One region of the Streptomyces sp. NPDC056373 genome, then DNA from elsewhere that is predicted to be linked to it. Evidence: riboswitches for the same ligand, from Rfam matches in the RefSeq annotation. Region 1 holds a riboswitch; each other region holds the start of a gene.
The links. Region 1 has a riboswitch for cyclic di-AMP ahead of ACFCXS_RS01960 (NlpC/P60 family protein). Riboswitches for the same ligand answer to the same signal wherever they lie in the genome.

Region 1 (3,200 bases):
CCACGGGCTGCTGCCCGGCCGCGGAGAAGCCCGTGCCCAGGATGGCGGTCGCCGCGACGGTGGTGAGCGCGGCCGGGGTCTCCACCCGCCACTCGCCGTGCGTCCGCTGGACGAGGCCCGCGGCCGCCGCCAGCCAGGCCGCGCAGGCCAGGGCCAGGGCGATACGGGAGGGGATCGCGTACCCAGCGGAGTCGAGGCCGGCCGACACGATGCCGGTCGCCAGCGCATACGTCGCCCACCAGGCGGCGAACGGGGAGGGACCGGACATGGTGCCGATGCTAGAGAGCGGCGCACGCCTCACGAGAGGGGCACGCGCGCGTGCCCCTCAAAAACGTGACGCGACCGGCCCTGAGGCCTCACTCAGGCGGGGCGCACCACGCTGTGGATCGCCGACTCGCCGTCGTAGTAGATCGACTCCTCGCGCACGTACGTGCCGGGCTTCGGCGCGTGGATCATCATGCCGTTGCCGATGTAGATCCCGACGTGGGTGACGTCGTCGTAGAAGAAGACCAGGTCACCGGGTCGGGCCTGGGAGAGCGGGACCGTGGTGCCCGCGTCGACCTGGTCGTACGTCGTACGGGGCAGGGTGACGCCCGCGGCCTTCCAGGCGGCCTGGGTGAGGCCCGAGCAGTCGTATGAGCCGGGTCCGACGGCGCCCCACACGTACGGCTTGCCGATCTGGGCGCGGGCGAAGGCGAGCGCCTTGTCGGCCTTGGTGGCGTACGAGGAGTCGGCCGGGGCGGTCGAGGAGGGCGAGCCGGAACCCGAGGAGCCGGAGGAGCCGGACGAGGCCGAGCCGCCGTCCTGCTGCCGGGCGGCCTCCTCCTGCGCCTGCTGCTGCGCGGCCTGCTGCCGGGCCAGTTCGTCGGCCTTGCGGGCGGCCTCCGCCCGCTTCTCCTTCTCGATCGCCGCGAGCCGGGCCTTCTCCTCGGCGGTCAGTTTCGACATCAGCTCGCGGGCGTCGGCGAGCTTGCGCTGGACGGTGGCCTTGGCCGTCTTCAGGCCGTCCTGCGAGTCGGTGAGCGTCTCGAGGCTCTCGGTGGCCTCCTGGCGCTTCTTCATCGTCTCGGACTGCTGCGTGACGTAGTCGTCGACCGCGACCTTCTGACGGCCGGTCATCCGGTCCATCAGCTGGGTCTGGTCGAAGTAGTCCTGCGGGGTGTCCGCGAGCAGGAACGTCGCGGTGTCCGGGGCGGCGGCACCGGTGCGGTACTGGGCGGAGGCGAAGGAACCCAGTTCCTCGCGCGCCTCGTTGAGTTTCTGGGTGCGCTGGGCGACGTCGTCGAGGAGGGTGTCGACCTGCTTGCGCTGTTTGGCGGTCTTCTCCTTGGCCGCGTTGTACTTGTCGGTCGCCGACTCGGCCTGGCGGTACAGGTCGTCGACCTTCTTCTCGACTTCCTCCAGGCTGGGCTTGTCGTCGGCCTCGGGGGCGGCGTTGGCCGACTGGGACAGCAGGGCCACGGAGGTGAGGGCCGCCGTTGCGAGGGCGGGGGTCCGTATGCCTGCCATGCGCGTACCCGTAGGACGCGACTTGCGGTGCGACGCCAAGGGAGGCGACTCCTTCCATGTTCCGCCTACCGGGTTAGCTGTCGGGTTCGGGCGGGTGGTTCGGAAGGTTTGCCCTACGGCCTTCTCCGCACAGGGAGTCGGGCCGATTCACCCCAGGTTCACGGTTGGGTCCCCGGCTCCGGCTGCCGCTGCGGCACACCGGACTCGGCGGAGGCCGCGCGGCCCGGCGACGTTCGCCGGTGGGGGTCATGCGGCCTGGTCGCACCGTAGCCAACTCGTGTGGTCCGTGTGAAGGTTGATGGGTGATATGCCCGATACATTTTCGTGACCTTATTCCTGAGCGTTGCCGAGAGTGAACGATCAAGGGGGATTGGTCAGGGAAAATCCGTACATGCCGGCTGTGTAGCAGGGCGTGATCGCGCCGTCATGGAGGGCGACAACGCGCCGCCGGGCGGTCGGCGGGACCCGGGCGCGCGGCGATGTTCTCAGGGCGGCGGCGGGCTGTCAGTGGGGCGCCCTAGACTCGGAGAGCGATGAGCAGCCTCTTTGACGACAGCTTCCTGGCGAACCTCCAGGCCCAGCGGGGCCCCGCGGACGAGCCCCCGCCGCCGCCCGAGGACGATCACGTTCCGGAGCCGATCCCGGACGATCTGTTCGGCGGGAAGTTCGACGTGCCCCCGGACCGGGACGCCTACTACCGCGACGGCGCCCCCCGCCCGGTGATCGACTCCGCCGCGCTGCTGGAAGGGCTGAACGACAACCAGCGCGCCGCCGTCGTCCACTCCGGCTCCCCGCTGCTCATCGTGGCCGGTGCCGGCTCCGGCAAGACCCGTGTGCTCACGCACCGCATCGCCCACCTGCTCGCCGAGCGGGACGTGCACCCGGGCCAGATCCTCGCGATCACCTTCACCAACAAGGCCGCCGGCGAGATGAAGGAGCGCGTCGAGCAGCTCGTCGGCCCGCGCGCCAACGCCATGTGGGTCATGACCTTCCACAGCGCGTGCGTGCGCATCCTCAGGCGCGAGAGCAAGAAGCTCGGCTTCACCTCGTCCTTCTCGATCTACGACGCCGCCGACTCCAAGCGCCTGATGGCCCTGGTCTGCCGCGACCTGGACCTCGACCCCAAGCGCTTCCCGCCGAAGTCCTTCAGTGCCAAGATCAGCAACCTGAAGAACGAGCTGATCGACGAGGAGGACTTCGCCGCCCAGGCCACCGACGGTTTCGAGAAGACCCTCGCCCAGGCCTACGCGATGTACCAGTCGCGGCTGCGCGAGGCGAACGCCCTCGACTTCGACGACCTGATCATGACGACGGTCAACCTGCTGCGCGCCTTCCCGGACGTCGCCGAGCACTACCGCCGCCGCTTCCGGCACGTCCTGGTCGACGAGTACCAGGACACCAACCACGCCCAGTACGCTCTGGTCCGCGAGCTCGTCGGCACCTTCGAGCACCCCGTCGACGTCCCGCCCGAGGCGGAGGTCCCGCCTGCCGAGCTGTGCGTGGTGGGCGACGCCGACCAGTCGATCTACGCCTTCCGCGGCGCGACGATCCGCAACATCCTCCAGTTCGAGGAGGACTACCCGGACGCCACGACGATCCTGCTCGAGCAGAACTACCGCTCCACACAGACGATCCTCAGCGCCGCCAACGCCGTCATCGAGCGCAACGAGTCCCGCCGCCCCAAGAACCTG
Region 2 (3,200 bases), on a different contig from region 1:
TGCAGATCACCGGCGGCGCCGGCTACGACGACTCGGGCCTGCTGATGCTCGGCGCGGGGGAGTCGTACACGACCCCCGTCTTCGCCGGGCTCTGGTGTGACGGCGGGTTCGGCGGGGCGAGCCGCGCCTGGCACGCCTACCAGCGGGCGTACGTGATCCCGGACGCGGACCGGGACCGGCCGGTGCTGTTCAACTCCTGGGAGGCCACCGAGTTCGACATCTCCGAGGAGCAGCAGCGGGAGCTCGCCGCGCGGGCCGCCGCCATGGGTGTCGAGCTGTTCGTGGTCGACGACGGCTGGTTCGGGGCGCGTACCAGTGACCGGGCCGGGCTCGGTGACTGGAGCCCGAACCTCGACCGCTTCCCGGGTGGGCTGAAGCCGCTCGCCGACCATGTGCACGGCCTCGGTATGCAGTTCGGGATCTGGGTCGAGCCCGAGATGGTCAACCCGGACAGTGACCTGTACCGCGCGCACCCGGACTGGGTGCAGTACCAATCAGGACGAAAGCGGACGGAATTCCGTAATCAGCTGGTGCTCAACCTCGCCCGTGAGGACGTCCGGGAGTACCTCTGGGAGCAGCTCGACGGCCTCCTCTCCAGTGCGCCGATCGACTACGTGAAGTGGGACTTCAACCGCTGCTTCACCGACGCCGGCTGGCCGGACGACGCCTACCCGCAGCGGCTGTGGGTCGACCACGTGCACGGCCTGTACGCCCTGCTGGACCGGCTGCGGACCGCCCATCCGGGGGTGGCCTTCGAGTCCTGCTCGGGCGGCGGCGGGCGGATCGACCTCGGCGTGCTGAGCCGCACGGACCAGGTGTGGACCTCCGACAACACCGACCCTCTCGACCGGCTCGCCATCCAGCACGGCTTCAGCCAGATCCATCCGGCCCGGGTCATGGCCGCCTGGGTCACCGACAGCCCGAACGCCATGCTCAACCACCGGGCCAGCTCGCTGCGGTTCCGGTTCGTGAGTGCCATGGCGGGGGTGCTCGGGGTCGGCGGCGACCTCACGAAGTGGACGCCGGAGGAGCTCGCCGAGGCGGCCGAGTGGGTGGGGCTCTACAAGGAGATCCGGCCCGTGGTGCAGCGCGGCGACCAGTACCGGCTGCGGCCTCCGGAGGGCGGGCTGAGCGCTGTGCAGTACGTCCTCGGCGAGGAGACGGTCGTCTTCGCCTGGCTGCAGGCCCAGCGCTACGGCGAGCCCGTTCCGACGCTCCGGCTGCGTGGCCTCGACCCGGCGGAATCGTATGAATGCCTTGAAACGGGAGAAGTTCACCGAGGGGCCGTACTGCTTCATCACGGACTGCGGGTCGGATTGCGCGGGGACCTGGACGCCACCGTCGTCCGCCTTAAGCGGAAGTAGCCATTCTGTCCGAATAGGGAATTTTAGCCGCTTGAGGATAACGTGCCCCGATCGCATAGGAGATGGGGTCGGGGTGCGTGACCATCGTCATATTCGTGACGATATGCTGTCGCCATGTTCACGTAATCCCCGCATTTTCCAGGGCGATTGAAGCAAGCGGGAGATCGGTAATCCACGCTCGGTGACGGCATATGTGGCGACACGTCAAGAAAAACGCCGTCACGAGCAACCGCAAGCTTGTCCTATTGCGTCGTGGTCGCTTACGTTCCACACCAATCCGGACGGACGCCTAATCCTGCCGCCGCCCGGAGCCCGCACACACTGACCCGAAGCACGGCAGGAGCGGGGGACCCACAGGTAAGACGCCTGTTCCGGTTCCCGGAACGGCTTGGGGTTCAGCCGCGCCACGGCACGGCCGGGCATCTCCAGCCCGCACCCGACAGCTCACCTCGCAGGCGACGGAGAGGAATTCGCCATGCCCGCGAAGGGTAAGCACCGCCGTCCCAAGACCCAGCGTTTCACCCGCTCCATCGCCGTCGCCGGAACCGGCGGGGCCGCTCTCGCCCTGCCTCTCATGGGGGCCGCCGGCGCCCACGCCGCCACCCCGCAGTCCGCTCCGGACAAGGCCGTCCAGTCGGCTCCGGCCGCCGCGGAAAAGGCCGCCCAAAAGGCAGACGGCGGCCGCTCGTACACCGTCAAGGCCGGCGACTACCTCGCGAAGATCGCCGGTGAGCAGCACGTCAGCGGTGGCTGGAAGAAGCTCTACGCGGACAACCGTGACGCCGTCGGCTCCGACCCGTCGCTGATCCACCCGGGCCTGAAGCTGTCGATCGGCAAGAAGGCGGCGAGCGCCCCGAAGGCCTCGGCCCCGTCCGCGCCGAAGGCCTCCGCTCCGAAGCCGTCCGCCGCCGATTCGGCCCCGAAGACGGAGACCGCCGCGAAGCCGGCCGCCGCCGAGAGCGACACCGGCGGCTTCACCCTCCCGGTGACCGGTGCCACCATCGGCACCCCGTACCACATGTCGGGCAGCATGTGGTCCAGCGGCTACCACACCGGTGTCGACTTCGTCGTGCCGACCGGCACCTCCCTCAAGGCCGTCGGCGCGGGCACGGTCGTGTCCGCCGGATGGGGCGGCGCGTACGGCAACCAGGTCGTCATCAAGCTCGACGACGGCTACTACGCCCAGTACGCCCACCTCTCCCAGCTCTCCGTCTCGGCCGGCCAGACCGTGACCGAGGGGCAGCAGGTCGGCCTCTCGGGTGCGACCGGCAACGTGACCGGACCGCACCTGCACTTCGAGATCCGCACCACGCCGGACTACGGCTCGGACGTGGACCCGGTCGCCTTCCTGCGCTCGCACGGCGTCTCCGTCGGCTGACCCACCGCACGACCACCTGCCTGACACGCCACCGAAGGCCGGACCCCGATCCCCGGGTCCGGCCTTCGGTGTGTGCGCCCGCCGTCGCCCGCCCCAAGGGATCGACAGGCGGCGGCAGTTGGGACAGAGTGATCACGGCCGGAGTGCAAGCGCTTTCCAGAGCCTTCCCGGCGGATTCCGAGGAGTTGTGTCACCGTGCCGACCACCCGCAGAGCGTTCGGAGCCCTGGCCGCCGGAGCCGCCCTGGGGGCCCTCGCCCCCACGGCCACCGCGCACGCCGCGTCCCCGCACCGCCGTCTCCTCGCACGCGACGACTTCTGTCACGGCCTCGGGCAGTGGGCGGCCGAACTGCAGGACGGCGGCACCGTCACCGCCTTACGCGGCACGCTGGAGATCGACGTACCGAGTGGCGCGACCGTGTGGTTCAGGCGGCGGCTGGACGGGCCGTACCTGCTCGA
Region 3 (3,200 bases), 200 kb from region 1:
AACCGGTCTTGCCGCCCAGCACGTCCAGGTAGTGCTCCACGGGGTCCCGGCCGTCCTGCGGCCCGGCCGTCTCGAGGATCTGGCCGGTCACCAGACGCTCGAACGCCTCGGCCTGCACCCGGACGGCCTCCGGGCCGAGGTCGGCCAGGATGTGGGAGGCGCGGGCGAAGAGGAAGTCACCGGTGAGGACCGCGACGGAGTTGCCCCAGCGGGTGTTCGCACTCGCGACACCACGGCGCACGGCGGCCTCGTCCATGACGTCGTCGTGGTAGAGCGTGGCGAGGTGGGTCAGCTCCACGACGACGGCCGACGGCACGATCCCGGGCGCGTGGCGGTCACCGAACTGGGCGGAGAGCATCACGAGCAGCGGGCGGAACCGCTTGCCACCGGCCCGCACCAGATGCTGGGCGGCCTCCGTGATGAAGGGCACCTCACTCTTGGTGGCCTCGAGCAAGCCTTCCTCGACAGCCGTCAATCCGGCCTGGACGTCGGCTTCCAGAGCCTGGTCCCGCACGCTCAGCCCGAACGGCCCGACGTCGGTCACGAGGGGTCTCCTGTCTGCTGTGTCTGCCGGTGATTACGCGGATTGTCGATAGGTCGCTGCCCTCACTCGAGTCAGCGTATCCGGTCACGTTTCGATCACCGCCAGCGCCCGTGGTTACAGGCCGGGTGGTATCCGATCACGACCGCTATGTTTTCGATCAACCCATAAGAACAGATATTTATCGACCTACCCGGGGGTAGGGAGTTATGCACGATTTGCCGTGATGAGTCACTGAATTCCCCTTGGCGGAAATTGCCCCGCAGACTCGTGATCAGTGAGTTGAATCACTTCTTCCCCTTTTCCGCCGCGCTTCCGCACCGGCCCGTACCGCCTTCCCCCGAAAGCCAGTTGAGGCTTGGCTACCGCAAAGGATCAAGCCGCCCAAACGCCCCCGACCAAGGTCAACCGCGCAATATGTGACTGAGGTGCTTGTTCCCGACATGTGCTCTCGCATACGTTCCGGCCCTGTCCGGCGGACGCCTAATCCTGCCGCCGCCCGGACTCCCCACATCAACCGACTCACTCACGCGTGGCAGGAGCGGGGGACCCAGGTAAGTCGCCGGGCCGCACAGCGGCACGGCTCGGGGTGAAGCCGCGTACGGCACACAGCGCCGTACGCGGCCGGGCACCTCCCGGCCCGAACCCGACAGCTCACCTCGCAGGCGCCGGAGAGGAACATCGCCATGGCCGGACGAGGCACGCACCGTCGCCCCAGAACCAACCCGCTGACCCGAGGCATCGTCGCCCTGGGCACCGGCGGAGCCGCACTCACCCTTCCGCTCCTCGGCGCCACGCACGCGAGCGCCGCCGAACCCCAGAGCGCCCCCGTCGCGCAGTCCGTGAAGCAGGCGGCCCAGCCCGCCAAGTCCCTGACGTACACCGTGGTCAAGGGCGACTCGCTGGCCCGCATCGCGGACAAGTACGACGTCTCGGGCGGCTGGAAGCAGCTCTACAAGGACAACCGCGCGGTCGTCGGCGACAACCCGAAGCTGATCCACCCGGGGCTGAAGCTCAAGGTGAAGACCACCAAGCCGATCGCCCCGAAGAAGACGGCGACCCAGTCGTCCGCCCCCGCCAAGCCGGCCGCGAAGCCCGCCGGCGGCGTCGCCCAGGCCACCCAGGCGTCCGCGAAGACCTACGCGAACAACCTCGACGGGTGGATCCGCGAGTCGCTGGACATCATGGCGCAGCGGGGCATCCCGGGCTCCTACGACGGCATCTACCGCAACGTCATGCGCGAGTCGTCCGGCAACCCCCTGGCGATCAACAACTGGGACTCGAACGCCGCCGCGGGCACCCCGTCCAAGGGCCTGCTCCAGGTGATCGACCCGACGTTCGCCGCCTACCACGTGCCCGGCACCTCCTTCGACCCGTACGACCCGGTCGCCAACATCACGGCGGCCTGCAACTACGCGGCCGACCGCTACGGCTCGATCGACAACGTCAACGGCCCGTACTGAGCCGACCCGCCCAGCAGTCGCTCGAGGACGACGGCGATGCCGTCGTCCTCGTTCGACAGGGTGACCTCGTCGGCCACGGCCTTCAGTTCGGGGTGGGCGTTGGCCATCGCGACGCCGTGACCGGCCCAGTCGAACATCGGGATGTCGTTGGGCATGTCGCCGAAGGCGATGGTGTCCGCCGGCCGCAGCCCCAGGTGCTCGGCGGCCAGCGCCAGGCCCGTCGCCTTGGTGATCCCGCACGGCTGGAGCTCGACCGTGCCGGGCCCCGACATCGTCACCGTCGCCAGGGAGCCGACCACCGAGCGGGCCGTCGCCGCCAACTCGTCGTCCGTCAGGTAGGGGTGCCGCAGCAGCACCTTGCTGATGGGCTCGTCCCACAGCTGCTCGCGCCGCTCGACCCGGACCGCGGGCAGGGTCGGGTGCGGCATCAGATAGCCCGGCTCGATCAGCGTGAGCCCGTCCACCCCGTCCTGGTCGACCGCCGCGTAGACCTGCCCCACCTCGGCCTCGATCTTGCCGAGGGCGGTCTCCGCCAGCTCCCGGTCCAGGGTGATGGACCACAGCAGCCGGTCCGCGCCGGCGTCGTACACCTGCGCGCCCTGCCCGCACACCGCGAGCCCCGTGCACCCGAGGTCGTCCAGGAGCGGCCGCACTCTCGGCGCCGGCCGGCCCGTCACCACGAGGTGCTGGGCACCGGCGTCCGCCACCCGCGCGAGCGCGGCGAGGGACCGGTCGGACAGGGTGTCGTCGCCGCGCAGCAGCGTCCCGTCCAGATCGGTGGCGATGAGTGAATATGCGAGGGGTGCGGCCATGATCAGAGAATACGGACAGCGCGCCCCTTCGTTTCATCGCACGGCGGACGCCGATTGCCCGGTTGAAGGCCTCTGCACCGGTTGGCAACAACATGCTCCGCTACCTACCCGTGAGGCCGCATAGAGCGGTACCTTCCATGTGTCCAGGGGGGACTTGATCGGGGGGTCGGGTTGAACAGTGGGCGCATTCGCGTGGCCGGGCCCGGGGAGCTCGGCGAAGGGGAGAGGGAGCGCTGGCGTGCGCTGCGCGCCGCCTCGAAGGCACCGCGCAACCCTTTCATGGAGCCGGAGTTCACCGAAGCCGTCGGCCTGTTCCGGCCGGGGGCCCGGATCGCGGTGGTGTACGAGGGGCCGGAGCCGGCCGGCTTCCTGCCCTATGAGCGG
Region 4 (3,200 bases), on a different contig from region 1:
AGCCGTGGGCCTTCCCGGCCCCCGAGCGCGGCTCGCTGGACAACGGCCTCACGGTGCTGCGCTGCCACCGCCCCGGCCAGCAGGTCGTCGCCGTGGAGGTGCTGCTCGACGCCCCCCTGGACGCCGAGCCCGCCGGCCTCGACGGTGTGGCCACGATCATGGCCCGGGCCTTCTCCGAGGGCACCGACAAGCACTCCGCCGAGGACTTCGCCGCCGAGCTGGAGCGCGCCGGCGCCACCCTCGACGCGCACGCCGACCACCCCGGCGTCCGGCTCAGCCTGGAGGTGCCGGCCTCCCGGCTCGCCAAGGGACTGGGCCTGGTCGCCGACGCCCTGAGGGCACCCGCGTTCGCCGACAGCGAGGTCGAGCGGCTGGTCGCCAACCGTCTCGACGAGATCCCGCACGAGCTGGCCAACCCGTCCCGCCGCGGGGCCAAGGAGCTCTCCAAGGAGCTGTTCCCGGCGGCCTCGCGCATGTCGCGGCCGCGGCAGGGCACCGAGGAGACCGTCGCCGCCATCGACTCCGCGGCCGTACGCGCCTTCTACGAGAAGCACGTCCGCCCCGCCACGGCCACCGCGGTGGTCGTCGGTGACCTCACCGGCATCGACCTCGACGCCCTGCTCGGGGACACGCTCGGCGCCTGGACGGGCTCCCCGGCCGAGCCGCGTCCCGTGCCGCCGGTGACCGCCGACGACACCGGCCGGGTCGTCATCGTGGACCGCCCCGGAGCCGTCCAGACCCAGCTGCTGATCGGCCGTATCGGCCCGGACCGGCACGACCGCGTGTGGCCCGCGCAGGTGCTCGGCACCTACTGCCTCGGCGGCACCCTCACCTCCCGCCTGGACCGCGTCCTGCGGGAGGAGAAGGGCTACACCTACGGGGTACGGGCGTTCGGCCAGGTCCTCAGGTCCGCCCCCGACGGCACGGGTGCGGCGATGCTCGCCATCAGCGGCTCCGTGGACACGCCCAACACCGGCCCCGCCCTGGAGGACCTCTGGACGGTGCTGCGCACCCTCGCCGCCGAGGGACTCACCGACGCCGAGCGGGACGTCGCCGTGCAGAACCTGGTCGGCGTCGCGCCGCTGAAGTACGAGACGGCGGCGGCCGTCGCGAGCACGCTGGCCGACCAGGTCGAGCAGCACCTGCCCGACGACTACCAAGCCACGCTGTACCGGCAGCTCGCCACCACCGGCACCGTGGAGGCCACCGCAGCGGCCGTCAGCGCCTTCCCGGTGGACCGGCTGGTGACCGTCCTCGTCGGTGACGCGGCGCAGATCAAGGCGCCTGTCGAGGCGCTCGGCATCGGCGAAGTCACCGTCGTCGCCGCCGAGTAACGGCACGCGCGCTCAGGGGCCCTGGATGTCTTCGAAGGCACCAGGGCTCCTTTATGCCCGAATTGGGATGGGAGTTGCCTGTCTGCCCTGTGGGATGCGCTACAAAAGCCGGGATGCGTTTGGGAATTGAAAGTGGCGCCGCTTAGCGTCGTCCGGGCTGTTCGTCAGGCAGTGCGCCGCACCCGCGGCACCGGACAGTCATCGCCGAGTCCCCGTACGGCGCGAGCCAGGGGAGCCGGGGACCCACCGCAGTCCCTGGGGTGAATCGGACGCCCGCGCGTGTCGCGAGGGAGTCCGTAGGAGACCTTCCTGCTCCGAACCCGTCAGCTAACCCGGTAGGCGAGAGGGAAGGAAAGGACCAGCCACCACATGGCGTTCACTCGCGCCACCGGGAAGCACCGACGTCCCAGCAGGATCCAGCGCCGCACCGCCCGCGCGGCGGGTGTCGCGGCCCTCGCCACCACCGGCGTGATCGGCACGGTGGCGGCCCCCGCGGCCTTCGCCGCCGAGCCCAGTGCCGAGCAGACCGGCCTCACCCCCGTCGTCACCATGGGTGACACCGTGGCCCAGCAGATCGACGCCCAGGCCATCGCGCAGCAGCAGGCCGCCGAGGAGGCCGCCGCCAAGCAGAAGGCCGAGGAGGCCGCCCGCAAGCGGGCCGCCGAGGTGGCCGAGAAGGCCAAGGCGGAGGCCGAGAAGGCCCGCGAGGTCGAGGAGCGCGCCGCCCGTGAGGCCGAGCGCAAGCGCCTCAACGCCTTCGTGCCCCCGATCTCCGGCTCGTACGTCTCCACCGGCTACAAGGCGAGCAGCGGTCTGTGGTCCTCCGGCAGCCACACCGGCGTCGACTTCCACGCCGCCACCGGCACCTCCGTCCACGCGGTCGGCAGGGGCGAGGTCGTCGAGGCCGGCTGGGGCGGCTCCTACGGCAACAACATCGTGATCAAGATGGACGACGGCACGTACACGCAGTACGGCCACCTGTCGTCCATCGGCGTCTCGGTCGGCCAGAAGGTCACCCCCGGCCAGCAGATCGGCCTGTCCGGCGCGACCGGCAACGTCACCGGCCCGCACCTGCACTTCGAGGCGCGTACGAGCCCCGACTACGGCTCGGACATCGACCCGGTCGCCTACCTCCGCTCGCACGGCGTCAACGTCTGACCGGAACGCCTCCGCCGTTCCCCGAAGCCCCGGCTCCCCGAGCCGGGGCTTTCGGTGCTTCTCCGGACGCCCCCGGATGTCCCGCCTGGACGTCCGCGGGACGCCCGCCCGATGTCCGCGGGCCCGTTCCGGATCTCCTCGCGTGTCCGCTGTCCAAAAAATATCCCTGGATTCTCGCCTGCCGTCGGAAATTCCGGCTCATTGCAATAGAGTCACGGAAACACGCGCCGCTCGTCGGCGTTTCACGGGGATTAAGCGAGGTCCGGTCATGCGTATTCCCGCGCACTCGGTGTGCACCGCCATCCGGGACGACATCGTCGCGGGTGTCCACGCACGCGGCAGCCGGCTCACCGAGGAACTCCTCGCCCGCCGCTACGGCGTCTCGCGGGTGCCCGTCCGCGAGGCGCTGCGCACGCTGGAGGCCGAGGGCTTCGTGGTGACCCGCCGGCACGCGGGCGCGTGCGTGGCCGAACCCACCGTGCAGGAGGCCGGCGACCTGCTGGAGATGCGGATGCTCCTGGAGCCGCTCGGTGCGGCCCGCGCCGCCCAGCGCCGCACCGAGGCGCATCTGAAGGTCCTGCGCGGCCTGGTCCGGCTGGGCCAGGACCGGGCCCGGCGCGGCAACAGCGACGACCTGCGCTCCCTGGGCGCCTGGTTCCACGAGACGCTGGCCCAGGCCTCCGGCAGCCCGGCCCTGACCTCGATGCT

Region 2: it holds a riboswitch for cyclic di-AMP, as region 1 does, so the genes downstream of both, ACFCXS_RS38345 (peptidoglycan DD-metalloendopeptidase family protein) here and ACFCXS_RS01960 (NlpC/P60 family protein) in region 1, are expected to answer to the same signal.
Region 3: it holds a riboswitch for cyclic di-AMP, as region 1 does, so the genes downstream of both, ACFCXS_RS02960 (LysM peptidoglycan-binding domain-containing protein) here and ACFCXS_RS01960 (NlpC/P60 family protein) in region 1, are expected to answer to the same signal.
Region 4: it holds a riboswitch for cyclic di-AMP, as region 1 does, so the genes downstream of both, ACFCXS_RS34385 (M23 family metallopeptidase) here and ACFCXS_RS01960 (NlpC/P60 family protein) in region 1, are expected to answer to the same signal.

What each region holds. Positions count from the first base shown of each region.
Region 1 is NZ_JBHJPX010000001.1:424,061-427,260, reverse strand. It holds gene ACFCXS_RS01965 (hypothetical protein) at 1-268, opposite strand, end outside; gene ACFCXS_RS01960 (NlpC/P60 family protein) at 361-1,548, opposite strand; cyclic di-AMP (ydaO/yuaA leader) riboswitch at 1,557-1,729, opposite strand; gene pcrA (DNA helicase PcrA) at 2,043-3,200, shown strand, end outside.
Region 2 is NZ_JBHJPX010000030.1:37,694-40,893, forward strand. It holds gene ACFCXS_RS38340 (alpha-galactosidase) at 1-1,364, shown strand, start outside; cyclic di-AMP (ydaO/yuaA leader) riboswitch at 1,679-1,835, shown strand; gene ACFCXS_RS38345 (peptidoglycan DD-metalloendopeptidase family protein) at 1,840-2,742, shown strand; gene ACFCXS_RS38350 (DUF6250 domain-containing protein) at 2,938-3,200, shown strand, end outside.
Region 3 is NZ_JBHJPX010000001.1:623,069-626,268, forward strand. It holds gene ACFCXS_RS02955 (polyprenyl synthetase family protein) at 1-544, opposite strand, end outside; cyclic di-AMP (ydaO/yuaA leader) riboswitch at 1,047-1,222, shown strand; gene ACFCXS_RS02960 (LysM peptidoglycan-binding domain-containing protein) at 1,228-2,004, shown strand; gene ACFCXS_RS02965 (HAD family hydrolase) at 1,968-2,816, opposite strand; gene ACFCXS_RS02970 (GNAT family N-acetyltransferase) at 3,003-3,200, shown strand, end outside.
Region 4 is NZ_JBHJPX010000021.1:14,891-18,090, reverse strand. It holds gene ACFCXS_RS34390 (M16 family metallopeptidase) at 1-1,334, shown strand, start outside; cyclic di-AMP (ydaO/yuaA leader) riboswitch at 1,527-1,691, shown strand; gene ACFCXS_RS34385 (M23 family metallopeptidase) at 1,704-2,492, shown strand; gene ACFCXS_RS34380 (GntR family transcriptional regulator) at 2,761-3,200, shown strand, end outside.